DNA from 3 places in the Streptomyces sp. NPDC101160 genome. Region 2 is predicted to be linked to each of the others. Evidence: riboswitches for the same ligand, from Rfam matches in the RefSeq annotation. Region 2 holds a riboswitch; each other region holds the start of a gene.
What was found. Region 2 has a riboswitch for cyclic di-AMP ahead of ACIRSU_RS22475 (M23 family metallopeptidase). Riboswitches for the same ligand answer to the same signal wherever they lie in the genome.
Positions count from the first base shown of each region.

Region 1 (4,028 bases), on a different contig from region 2:
GGCGAGACCAGCCGGAGCTCGGCGAGCAGCCAGGGGCGGCAGGCGAGGGTCTCGCGCAGGCTCGGCGCCTTGTGGATGCGGCGCTTGCGGGTCTCGTCCTGGGTGAACTTGAAGTGCTTGACCGCGTTCGTGAGGTACACCTCGTCCTCGTCGATGCCCGCGTCGCGCAGCGCCCGTGACAGCAGCCGGCCCGCCGGCCCGACGAACGCCTCGCCCTCCCGGTCCTCCTGGTCGCCGGGCTGCTCGCCGACCAGCATCAGCCGCGCGTGCGCGTCGCCGCGCCCGAAGACCGTCCCGGTCGTGTTCTCGAACAGCGGACAGCCCCGGCAGTCCGCCGCGGCCCGCCGGTGCGCGGGCATGCCGCCGCGCGCCGGCAGGAAGGGGGTGGCGTCGTACGCCTCGGGGCCGGGGCCGGCGCCGTCGTCATGGGTGCCGTTCATGGCAGTACCTCCCGGAGTCGCGGCTACCCCGAATCGCACTGGGCAAATCGGACGATAATCACCCATTCTCTTCAAATAGAGAAATGCGGATGAGTGGCCCCATGAGTGCATTTAGTAGATAAGGCGGGGCGAGGGTGGCGCGGGTGATTCGGGTCACGCTCGAACCGGCCCGCCCGATGCTGGCGCGGCGTCAAGTCCGTACTTTCCGTAAAGGGTTGGGGAATCGGGTCCAGGTAAGCGGAATGATCCTTTTGTGTTTCCGGTAAAGGTCATTTTCGGGCCGCTAATTCCGTCTTGTTTTCGCCGTTTGTTTTCGCATACGGTCACGCCGCAACCGGACGGAAACGCCGAATCCTGCCACCGCCCGGTCACCGCACTCACCACACTCGTCCGGCAGGAGCGGGGGACCCAGGTTTGCCGCCGGTCCCGGGATTCCGGGCCGGCTCGGGGTGAAGCCGTGCGCGCCGCGGCCGGGCATCTCCTGCCCGAACCCGACAGCTCACCTCGCAGGCGGAGGAGAGGAATTCGCCATGCGTGGACACGGGAAGCACCGACGCCCCAAGCGCACCCCGCTCGCTCGCTCCCTCGCCGTCGCCGGCCTCACCGGCAGCGCCGCACTCGCCGTGCCGCTGGCCGGGGCGTCGAGCGCCGTGGCGGCCGAGCCGCACGCGGCACAGACCGTCGCAGTCGAAAAGGCCGTGACGCAGACGGCCGTACGGAAGGCCGTGCAGGCCGGTCCGGTCCGGTATTCCGTCGTCGTCGGTGACTCGCTTTCCGGCATCGCCGAGAAGTACGCGGTCAGGGGCGGCTGGAAGAAGCTCTACCAGGACAACCGCCGGGCCATCGGCCACGACCCCCGGCTCATCCGGCCCGGTCTGAAGCTGACCGTCGACCCGACGTCGAAGCAGGCCCCGACGGCCCCGCGCCTCACCGGCGCCGGCGCGAGCGAGGCGGGCACGGCCACCGCGGTCCAGGCATCCGCCCCGGCCCCGGCCGCGGCCGCCACGACCGGCACCTCCGGCACGTACGCGAACAACCTCGACGGATGGATCCGCGAGGCCCTCGACGTCATGGCCCGCAACGGCATCCCCGGCAGCTACGACGGCATCTACCGCAACATCATGCGCGAGTCCTCGGGCAACCCGCAGGCCATCAACAACTGGGACTCCAACGCCGTCGCCGGCACCCCGTCCAAGGGCCTGCTCCAGGTGATCGACCCCACCTTCCAGGCGTACCACGTGGCCGGCACCTCCGACGACATCTACGACCCGGTCGCCAACATCACCGCGGCCTGCAACTACGCCGCCGCCAAGTACGGCTCCATCGACAACGTCTTCGGCGCCTACTGAGCCCTTCTCTTCCGTGCCGCCCGGCCCCCGAATGGACCGGGCGGTACGAAAAGAGGTACGAAGTCCTGCGTGAAGGATCAACCTCAGGGGCCGCAGGAGCCCCAGGAACCCCAGGACTCCCGGAGCGCGACCGTCCGGGTGTTCATCGCCCTGGCGCCGCCCGACGAAGCGAAGGACGAGCTGGCCCGCGAGCTGCGGCCCGCCTATGAGGCGTACCCGACCCTGAGGCAGAACCGCATCGAGGACTGGCACATCACCCTGGCCTTCCTCGGCGAGCTCCCCGCCGCGGCCGTCCCGCCGCTGCGGCAGCCGCTCGCGGAGCTCGCCGCCGCCCGCCGGCCCCTGGAGCTCGCGCTGCGCGGCGGCGGCCACTTCGACGAGCGGGTGCTGTGGAGCGGCATCGCCGGCGACCTCGAAGGGCTGCACCTGCTCGCCTCGGACGTCCGCGCCCTCGTGAAGGCCTGCGGCATCCCCTTCGAGGACCGCCCGCTGCGCCCGCACCTCACCCTGGCCCGGGCCCGCCGCGGCGACACGGCCTCCGTGGCCGCCGTCGCCGCCGGTCTCGCCGGCTTCACCGGCCGCCCCTGGCGCACCGAACGCCTGCACCTCGTCGGCAGCGACTTCGGCCGCGGTCCCGCGCCCATCCGCTACCGCGACATCGAGTCCTGGCCTCTCGGCGAGCCCGCCGAGCAGCCCTGACGGGCTGAAAGAGGGGGTGTCGCCCCGCGTGGCCACTCTCCTACAGTGCGTGATGCACCCGTCCCGCCGAACCAGGAGCAGCCCGTGGCCGCAGCCCCGCGTGAAGTGCCCGAACTGGACGCCGCCGCCGTCGAGCGGTGGCGGGCCGGCGGCGGAGAGCTCGTCGACCTCTTCGCCCAGGCGCGCGACGCACACGGCGGTGTCGCCGGGGTGCGGATCGGGGAGCGGCCCACCGTCGTGGTGACCGGCGCCGAGGCGGTACGGCAGGTGCTCGCCGTGCGCCCCGACAGGTACGTGAAGCGCTCGCACCGGGCCCGGCTGCTCGTCGGTGACGGGGTGCTCTCTGCGACGGGCGAGGCGTGGCAGCGTCAACGCCGCATGCTCCAGGCTCAGTTCACCGGGCGCGGGATGCGCCGGTACGAGCAGCGGATCGCCGCGGCAGCCCGGACGACCGCGGCGCGCTGGGACGCGTACGCCCGCGCGGGGGAGGTCTTCGACCTCGGCGAGGAGATGCGGCGCTTCGCCCTGGACACCATCTGGCGCTCCCTCACCGGGCACGCCCTCGACGCCGCCACGGAACGCGAACTGGCCAGCCTTCCCGAGGTGGTGGCCGCGATGCCGAGTCTGCCCGCCGACAGCGCCACCGCGCGGGAGGCCGTCGCCGCCGAGCTGGCGCGGATCGACGCGGTGGCGCACCGCGCCATCGCCGCCGCCCGCGACGGCGGCGCGGGCCCCGACGGGCCGGGACTCCTGCACGTCCTCGTCGAGGCCGGCCACACCCGTCCGGAGTACACCGACCGGCTGATCCGCGACGAACTCGTCACCCTGATGCTCGCCGGCCACGAGACCACCGCCACCACCCTCACCTGGCTTCACCTCCTCCTCGACCGGCATCCCGAGGAGCGGGAGCGAGCGCTCGCCGCCGGGCCCGAGGGCTCACCCGAACGGCAGCAGGCGGCCTCCGCGCTCGTCCACGAGACCCTGCGGTTCTATCCGTCGGCCTGGATCCTGCCGCGCTGCGCGGCCGAGGACGACGTCCTCGACGGATACGCGGTGGCGGCGGGCACCGATGTCGTCGTCTGCCCCTACCTCACCCACCGCGACCCCGAACTCTGGGAGAAGCCCGAGGAGTTCGACCCCACGCGCTTCACCACCCCGGGCCGCCGCCCCGCCCACCCCGGAAGCTACTTCCCGTTCGGCGTCGGGCCCCGCGCCTGCCTGGGCCTGCAGTTCGCCCTCCGCGAGTCCGTCGCGCTCCTCGAACTCCTGCTCCCGGCGCACGCCCCGCGCTTCCGCTCCGTCCCCGAACGCGCCGCCTACGGCCTCACCGTACGGCCCGACGGGCCCACCCCCGCCGTCCTGGCCGGTTAGCGGCGTCGGCCCGCCCGTCCGGAGAAAAACGCTTGGACCGCGCGGCTGTCCTCGCGGGACACTGCGGACCCTGTCCAGTCGGTCCGACAAAACAGGGTTGTGATGGGATTGTCTGAATCGAGCGGCAGTACACCGGGCAAAGGCCCGGTACTGCTCGCCCTCCGCTACT
Region 1 is NZ_JBIWPJ010000002.1:482,372-486,399, forward strand. It holds gene ACIRSU_RS07795 (UdgX family uracil-DNA binding protein) at 1-440, opposite strand, end outside; cyclic di-AMP (ydaO/yuaA leader) riboswitch at 776-966, shown strand; gene ACIRSU_RS07800 (transglycosylase SLT domain-containing protein) at 971-1,789, shown strand; gene thpR (RNA 2',3'-cyclic phosphodiesterase) at 1,859-2,488, shown strand; gene ACIRSU_RS07810 (cytochrome P450) at 2,573-3,859, shown strand; gene ACIRSU_RS07815 (ABC transporter ATP-binding protein) at 3,962-4,028, shown strand, end outside.
Region 1: another riboswitch for cyclic di-AMP. It lies ahead of ACIRSU_RS07800 (transglycosylase SLT domain-containing protein); the one in region 2 lies ahead of ACIRSU_RS22475 (M23 family metallopeptidase).

Region 2 (4,028 bases):
TCGTTCCGGCTGACGTGCGTGGTGGCGGCGGTGCTGTTCGCCGGCCTCACCCTCGTACAGCTGCGGCATCTGCCCGTACGGCGCAAGGGGGATGGGGCGGCTGCGGCGGCCGAGGCTGCGGGGGTCGCGGGGGCCGTGGACGGGGGAGGGGCGCGGGGGCAGTTCCGGTCGGTGCTCGGGAACCGCACCTTCTGGCTGTTCTCGCTGGCCATGACCGGCTCGTACGTGCTGTCGTTCCAGGTCTATCTGGCGCTGCCGCTCGCGGCGGACGGCACGGCGGCGACCACGGCCCTGTTCGTGGTGTCGGCGCTGGTCGCGCTGGCCGGGCAGCTGCGGATCACCGCCTGGTGCAAGGCGCGGCTCTCGCGCGAGCGGTGCCTGGTGCTCGGTCTTGCGCTGATGGGAGCGGCGTTCCTGGTGCCGGCGGCGCTCGGGCGCCCGGTGCCGGCGCTGCTGCTGTGCGCGGCGGTCCTGGCGGTGGCGAACGCGGTGCTCTACCCGTACGAGATGGACACGGTCGTCGCCCTGTCCCGGGGGCGCTGGGTGGCCACCCACTACGGGCTCTACAACACCGTGTGCGGGGTCGGCATCACGCTCGGGAACCTGGGCACGGGTGCCCTGCTCGACGTGACCGGCTGGTCGGCGGCGCCCTGGCTGGTGCTGTGCGCGGTCGGGCTCGGCTGCGCGGCGGCCATGGCGGCGCTCGCGCGGAGCGGGCGGCTCGCCGTAAGCCAACCGGCCGAGGAGGAGTCGCCGAGCCGCGCGGACTGACCGCACCCTGGGGAGGGCGCGGTACCGTCCGCCGCCCGGGACCGGGACCAGGGAGCACAGGGTGGCGCGAGCGGCGGTGCGGCGCGGGCGGGGGGAGGCCCCCAGGGGCGACCCCGACGCGTACCGGGGCGCCCGGCGGTTCCTCCGGGCGCTGCCGCCGCTGCTGATCGTGGGCGGGGTGCTCTACGACCTGGCGACCCCGCCCACCTACACGGCGGTGCCGCTGTTCTCGGCGGCGCCGCTGATCGCCGCGCCCTTCTTCTCGACCCTGACGACGCTGCTCACCGGCATCGCCGCCGTGCTCGCGAGCATCGGCCTGCACTTCTACAACCGGACCGCCGACTCGATCCCCTCGCTCACGGAGACGCTGACCGTCGTGACGGTCGCGGCGCTCGGCCTGCTGATCAACCGGGTGGTGCGGCGCAGCGGCGAACGGCTCGCCTCGGCGCGGGAGATCGCGGAGACCGCGCAGAAGGCGGTGCTCCCGGCGCCCGCCGAGCGGATCGGCGGGCTGCGGATCGCGGCCCGGTACGAGGCGGCGCGGGCGGACGCGTTCATCGGCGGCGACCTCTTCGCGGTGCAGGACACCCCGCACGGGGTACGGCTCGTGGTCGGCGACGTGCGCGGCAAGGGACTCGACGCGGTGGAGGCCGTCGCGGTCGTCATCGGTGCCTTCCGGGAGGCGGCCGAGCAGGAGTCGAGCCTGGAGGGGGTCGCGGCGCGGCTCGAACGGGCGCTGGCCCGGGAGGGCACGCGGCGGGAGGGCCTCGACGCCTTCGAGGGCTTCACGACGGCGGTCCTGGCCGAGATCCCGCGTTCGTCGCGGAGCGGGGACCGGCTCGTACGGGTGGTGAACCGCGGCCATCCCGAGCCGCTGCTGCTGTACGAGGACGGGGGCGTGACGCCGCTGCTGCCGAGCGAGGCGGCGCTGCCGCTGGGGATGGGGGACCTCGGGATGTGGCCGGACCGGGCCGACGAGTCGCCGTTCCCGCCGGGCGCGACGCTGCTGTTCTACACGGACGGCCTGTCGGAGGCGCGGGACCCGGCCGGGGTCTTCTACGACCCGAGGGCGCGGCTCGCGGGGCGGATCTTCCCGGGGCCGGAGGAGCTGCTCGACGCGCTGGTGGCGGACGTGCGCCGGCACACGGGCGGGGGCTCGACGGACGACATGGCGCTGCTCGCGGTGAGCCGGCCGGCGGTGGGGCAGCCGGAGCGGCGGCGGACGATGCCGGTGGTGCCGCCGGCGGGTCCTCGGGTGGGTCCTGGGGTGGGTTCTCGGGTGGTACCGCCGGGCGTGCCGCCCGGGCCGCCGTCAGGGGGCGCGGAGGGCGCATGACGGGCTGTAGTCGACAGGTCTCCCTCCGATAACAATTGACGTAACGTCAGATTCGCGTAGTGATCCCGGTCGCTTCTGAAGGGGGCTCAACTCGGGCGATTCCCTCTCAATTCAGTGAATGATCAAGAGGGACAGCTTGGAATCGGGTGCCCGTGTCTATTAACGTTCGATAACGCAGCGCGGTCGTCCCAGCCGTCGCAAGAGGCGGCACCGTGCGCACGCGCCGAATCCCGCAAGGGAACCGGGGAACCACCACTTGGGGTGAATCGGGCCCCGCCGCACCCGTGCGGCACGTCCGTAGGAGACCTTCCTGCTCCGAACCCGTCAGCTAACCCGGTAGGCGAGAAGGAAGGAAAGGAGAGCGCCTCCGTGGCCTCCAACACCCCCGCTCCGCATACCCCCTTCGCCTCCTACGACGCCCCCGGCGCGGGCGGCACGGACGGGGCGGCCGAGGAGTGGAACCCCACCGAGGACTCCCTGCGCGCCCAGAACCGTTCCGGCGGGCGCCACCGCGTGGTCAAGCAGCGCTCCAACTTCGCCCGCTCCTCCACCGTTCTCGGCGTCGGCGTCATCGCCGCCGTCGGCGCCGGCGGTCTGGCCACCGCCCAGCAGAAGCCGCCGGTCTCGATCGCCCTGCCGGACCTGCCGGACGTCGACCTGCCCGACGCGAGCGAACTCCCGGGCGTCGGCCAGCTGATCGGCCACGACGACCACAACGACTCCGCCGGCAACGGCAACACCCAGCCGCTCACCGCCCTCACCTACACCACCGCCGAGGACGAGACCGCCGGCGCCACGACGCAGACGTCGGCCGACGCCGGTGAGGCCCTGCGCGCCCGCATCCTCCAGCAGGCCGAGCAGCAGCAGGCCGCCGCCGACGCCGCCGAGAAGGCGACGGCGGAGAAGGCAGCCGCCGAGAAGGCGGCCGCGGAGGCCTCGGCCAAGGCCGACGCGGCGGAGAAGGCGGCCGCCGAGGCGAAGAAGAAGGCGGAGGAGGAGGCCGCGGCGAAGGCCGAGGCCGAGCGCCTGGCCAAGCTCGCCGCCGGCTACTCCCTGCCGACCTCCTCGTACACGATCACCTCCACCTACGGCGAGGCCGGCTCGATGTGGTCGTCCGGCTACCACACCGGCCTGGACTTCGCGGCTCCCACCGGCACCCCGGTCAAGGCCGTCCACAGCGGCACCGTGAAGTCGGCCGGCTGGTCCGGCTCCTACGGCTACCGGATCGTCCTGGAGCTGGAGGACGGCACCGAGGTCTGGTACTGCCACCTCTCCTCCATGACGGTCGCCGTCGGCCAGTCCGTCTCCACCGCCGACACCATCGGCCGCGTCGGCGCCACCGGCAACGTCACCGGCCCCCACCTCCACCTGGAGATCCACACCGCCTCCGGCGACCGCATGGACCCGGGCGCCTGGCTGCGCTCCAAGGGCCTCGACTACTGAGCCGGTCCTTCAGGGCCGGATGGTGCGGAGAGCCGGCCGGCGTTCAGGACCGGCCGCGCTCTGGACCGGCCGCGCTCTGGACCGGCCGCGCTCTGGACCGGCCGCGCTCTGGGCCGGCCGTGCTCAGGGCCGGCCGGCCGGAATAGGGCCGGCGGCGCAGGGGGTTGACCACCTCATGACCTCTCTTCGCCAGCTGGGCTCTTCCGACCTGCACGTCTTCCCGCTCGCTCTCGGCGGCAACGTCTTCGGCTGGAGCGCCGACGAGGCGCAGTCCTTCGCCGTCCTCGACGCCTACGCCGCCGCCGGCGGCAACTTCGTCGACACCGCCGACGTCTACTCGGAGTGGGTCCCGGGCCACGAGGGCGGCGAGTCCGAGACGCTCATCGGCCGCTGGCTCGCCTCCCGCGGCAACCGCTCCGACATCCTCGTCGCCACCAAGGTCGGCGCCCACTCCCGCTTCAAGGGCCTGAGCGCTCCC
Region 2 is NZ_JBIWPJ010000006.1:639,783-643,810, forward strand. It holds gene ACIRSU_RS22465 (MFS transporter) at 1-771, shown strand, start outside; gene ACIRSU_RS22470 (PP2C family protein-serine/threonine phosphatase) at 848-2,107, shown strand; cyclic di-AMP (ydaO/yuaA leader) riboswitch at 2,319-2,465, shown strand; gene ACIRSU_RS22475 (M23 family metallopeptidase) at 2,477-3,550, shown strand; gene ACIRSU_RS22480 (aldo/keto reductase) at 3,726-4,028, shown strand, end outside.

Region 3 (4,028 bases), on a different contig from region 2:
GACGTCGGCGGCGGTGGGCTCGGTGCGTTCGGTCTGCGGAGGGGGCGTTTCCATGTCTGCCTTGGTCGTCGGTGGTACGGGTGGGTCAGCGGCGGTCGGCGTTGTCGACGCCGTCCCACAGGTTGTCGTACCAGGGGCGGTCCGTGCCGCCCTGGTCGGTGCGCGGCCGGGCCTGCGCGTCGGGGTCGTTCACGGTGAAGCCGGTCTCGCCGGGCATCACGTAGTGCAGGTGCTCGCGGGCGAGCCGGCGCACATAGGCCGGGTCCTGGAGCCGGGCCTTCTCGTCCCGCAGCTCCTCGACCCGGCGGGCGGCGTCGGCGGCCTTGCGCTCCTGGTCGGCGATCTCGCCCTGCTGGGAGACGTACTGCCGCATCGGGTAGGCGAGCGCCACCACGAGCGAGCAGACGACGAGCGCGAGGAAGGCCGCGCGGCCGGTGAGCCGGGAGCGGGCGGCCTGGCGGCGGGTCTGGGAACGGTAGACACGGGCAGCGGTCTGCTCGCCGAGCAGCCTGATCCGGGTCGCGGTCGAGAACCGGTCCCGGTCCTTCACGGCCATGTCCAGCGGCTCCCCTGCGTCGCGTGTCTGATCAAACGTGCGTCCCCGCACACGGTACGGGACCGAGTGCGGGGACGTCCGTAACTACAGCGTCAGGGCAGGTCAGCCCGTGAAGCTCAGCCCTTGAAGCGCGGGAAGGCGCTGCGGCCGGCGTAGACCGCGGCGTCGTCGAGGATCTCCTCGATGCGCAGCAGCTGGTTGTACTTGGCGACGCGCTCGGAGCGGGCCGGGGCGCCGGTCTTGATCTGGCCGCAGTTGGTGGCGACGGCGAGGTCGGCGATGGTGACGTCCTCGGTCTCGCCGGAGCGGTGGGACATCATGCACTTGAAGCCGTTGCGCTGGGCGAGCTCGACGGCGTCCAGGGTCTCGGTCAGCGAGCCGATCTGGTTGACCTTGACCAGGAGGGCGTTGGCGGTGCCCTCCTCGATGCCGCGGGCGAGACGCTCCGGGTTGGTGACGAAGAGGTCGTCGCCGACGAGCTGCACCTTGGTGCCGAGCTTGTCGGTGATGGTCTTCCAGCCGGCCCAGTCGTCCTCGAACAGCGGGTCCTCGATGGAGACGAGCGGGTACGCGGAGACGAGCTCCTCGTAGTACTCGGTCATCTCGGCGGCCGAGCGGGACTTGCCCTCGAACTCGTACGAGCCGTCCTTGTAGAACTCGGAGGCGGCCACGTCGAGCGCGAGCGCGACGTCCTTGCCGGGCACGTAGCCGGCCTGCTTGATGGCCTCGAGGATGAGGTCGAGGGCCTCGCGGTTGGAGCCGAGGTTCGGGGCGAAGCCGCCCTCGTCGCCGAGGCCGGTGGACAGGCCCTTGTCCTTCAGGACCTTCTTGAGGGTGTGGTAGACCTCGGTGCCCCAGCGCAGGGCCTCGGAGAAGGACTCCGCGCCGATCGGGGCGATCATGAACTCCTGGATGTCCACGTTGGAGTCGGCGTGCGAGCCGCCGTTCAGGATGTTCATCATCGGAACGGGCAGCAGGTGCGCGTTCGGGCCGCCCAGGTAGCGGAAGAGCGGGAGGTCGGAGGCCTCGGAGGCGGCGTGCGCGACGGCGAGCGAGACGCCGAGGATGGCGTTGGCGCCGAGCGAGCCCTTGTTCTCGGTCGCGTCCAGGTCGAACATCGCCTGGTCGATCAGGCGCTGCTCGGTGGCGTCGTAGCCGACGAGCTCCGGGCCGATCTGCTCGATGACGGCGAGGACGGCCTTCTCGACGCCCTTGCCGAGGTAGCGGTTGGGGTCCCCGTCGCGGAGCTCAATGGCCTCGAACGCACCAGTGGAGGCACCGGAGGGAACGGCAGCACGGCCGGTGCTGCCGTCGTCGAGGCCGACCTCGACCTCGACGGTGGGGTTGCCTCGGGAGTCCAGGATTTCCCGGGCTACGACGACGTCGATGGACGGCACGAGCATCTCCTTCTGGGATGTGACGCTGGTTGTGACGCATGCGGCAAGGTCTCGTTCGCCTTGCGACAAGAGCCTAACCGGCGCGGGGGCTCCGGCCAGCCGGGCGCCCGCCCCCTGGGACGAAAAAGGACCCAAGGGCATGCATTGGGGGACGAAAGACCGCGGTTACCGATCGGTACGAAACGGGCCCGGAGCGCAGGCTCCGGGCCCGTTCCAGGGTCACCGCGGGGGGACAGCCGTCAGGCTCACTTCAGGTGGAGCTGCTGGCCCGGGTAGATCAGGTCGGCGTCCTGGACGATGTTCTTGTTCAGCTGGAACAGCTTCTGCCAGCCGCCCTTGACGTGGTGCGTCTGGGCGATGCTGCTCAGCGTGTCGCCGGCCTTGACCTTGTACTCGCCGTCGCCCTTGGCGACCTTCTTGCCGGTCGGGGTGGTGACGGTCTTCGCGGCCTTCGGCGCGGTGCGCTTCTCGCTGCGGGTGGTCGGCTGCTCGGCGGTGCGCTGGGTGGCGGGCTTCGGCGCGGCCGGCTTCGGGGCCGGGGCCGGGGCCTCGGCGGAGCCGCCGTCGTACGAGGCGCTGGACAGGCCGACGCCGCAGCTCGGCCAGGCGCCCTTGCCCTGGCCCGCGAGGACCTTCTCGGCGACAGCGATCTGCTGCGACTTGGAGGCCAGGTCCGCGCGGGAGGCGTAGGCGGTGCCGCCGTAGGCCGCCCAGGTGGAGTTGGTGAACTGCAGGCCGCCGTAGAAGCCGTTGCCCGTGTTGATGGACCAGTTGCCGCCGGACTCGCACTGGGCGACGGCGTCCCACTCGGCGGCGGTGGCGGCCGAGGCGGTGCCCGCGGTCATCAGCGGGGCGGCGACGGCGACGCCGGCGACACCGGCGAGGGTGACGACGCGGGTGACCTTGGACGGACGACGGTGCTTGCCCTTGCCGGAAAGCAGCATGGAAGTTCTCCTCACCGACGCCTACGAGGTGAGCTGTCGGGTTCGGGCGAGTGAGTTGCCCGGCCGCGTGTCCTTGCACGCGACTTCACCCCAAGCCGGTCGTCGGCCGTCTGTCTCAACGGCCGGGGCCGGCACTTACCTTGGGTCCCCCGCTCCTGCCTTCGGCGCTTGCGCGACGACTGTTCCCGGCGTCCGGCGGCAGGATTCGGCGTACCGGTCGGCGGGGCCCGCGGTGGCGAGCGGTCCTGACCGTAGACACACCCCCGGGGGAAGTTCAAAGCCCATCAACCCGGAAAAATCGCCCCTCCTTGCGCTCCGTCAGGTGACGTTTGCGCAGGTGAGGGGCGAAACGCGCAAAGTTTGCGGACGTAATACGGCCGTTCGACAAGAGAGACTCATGTCTCACTTGCACAGAACCGGACATTCAGTCCCTAACTACCCCTCAGGCGTAGTGGTGGGCGCGGGCTTCCCGAGGTTCAACTCAAGGCTCTGACCAGGGAGGATGAGGTCGGGGTCGGTGCCGACCGTCTTCTTGTTGGCGTCGTAGAGCGCGGTCCAGCCGCCGGGCAGGGCGTTCTGCTGTGCAATGTCCGACAGGCTGTCACCCGGCTTGACGGTGTATTCGTCCGAGCTGGGCGTCTTGTCCGTGTTGTCCGCGGCCGCGTCGCCGGCCGGGGCGGCATGCCGTCCGGATTCGGGCGAACCGTCCGTCTTGCCCGGTTCTTCTGTCGCGGCGTCACCGCGGTGCTTGCCCGTGCCGGTGGGGGCCGTTTCGGACGCATCAGGCGTACCGGGCGTAACGGAACCATCGGGCGTACCGGGCGTTACGGAGGTGCCGGGCGTCACGGGAGTGGTGGGCGCGGCCGGCGAGGCGGGCGTGGTCGGCGCGGTCGAAGTCGACGGGGCGGCCGGAGTGGTGGGCGCGGCGGGCGTCGTGGCGCTCGACGAGGGCTTGGTGGTCTTCGTGCCCGACTCGGCGGGCAGTCCCTCGGTGCGGTTCGACTCCTGGGGCGCCGCCGACTGCGTGGGAGTGGCGGCCGGGCCCGGGTCGACGGCGGGCTTCCTGCCGTCGTTCGTCAGGCCGGCGATCGGCGCGCAGGTGGCCCACTGGGTGTCGCCGGCGGCGAGCGC
Region 3 is NZ_JBIWPJ010000015.1:44,008-48,035, forward strand. It holds gene ACIRSU_RS35475 (DUF501 domain-containing protein) at 1-54, opposite strand, end outside; gene ACIRSU_RS35480 (septum formation initiator family protein) at 86-556, opposite strand; gene eno (phosphopyruvate hydratase) at 673-1,959, opposite strand; gene ACIRSU_RS35490 (transglycosylase family protein) at 2,199-2,897, opposite strand; cyclic di-AMP (ydaO/yuaA leader) riboswitch at 2,901-3,074, opposite strand; gene ACIRSU_RS35495 (transglycosylase family protein) at 3,333-4,028, opposite strand, start outside.
Region 3: another riboswitch for cyclic di-AMP. It lies ahead of ACIRSU_RS35490 (transglycosylase family protein); the one in region 2 lies ahead of ACIRSU_RS22475 (M23 family metallopeptidase).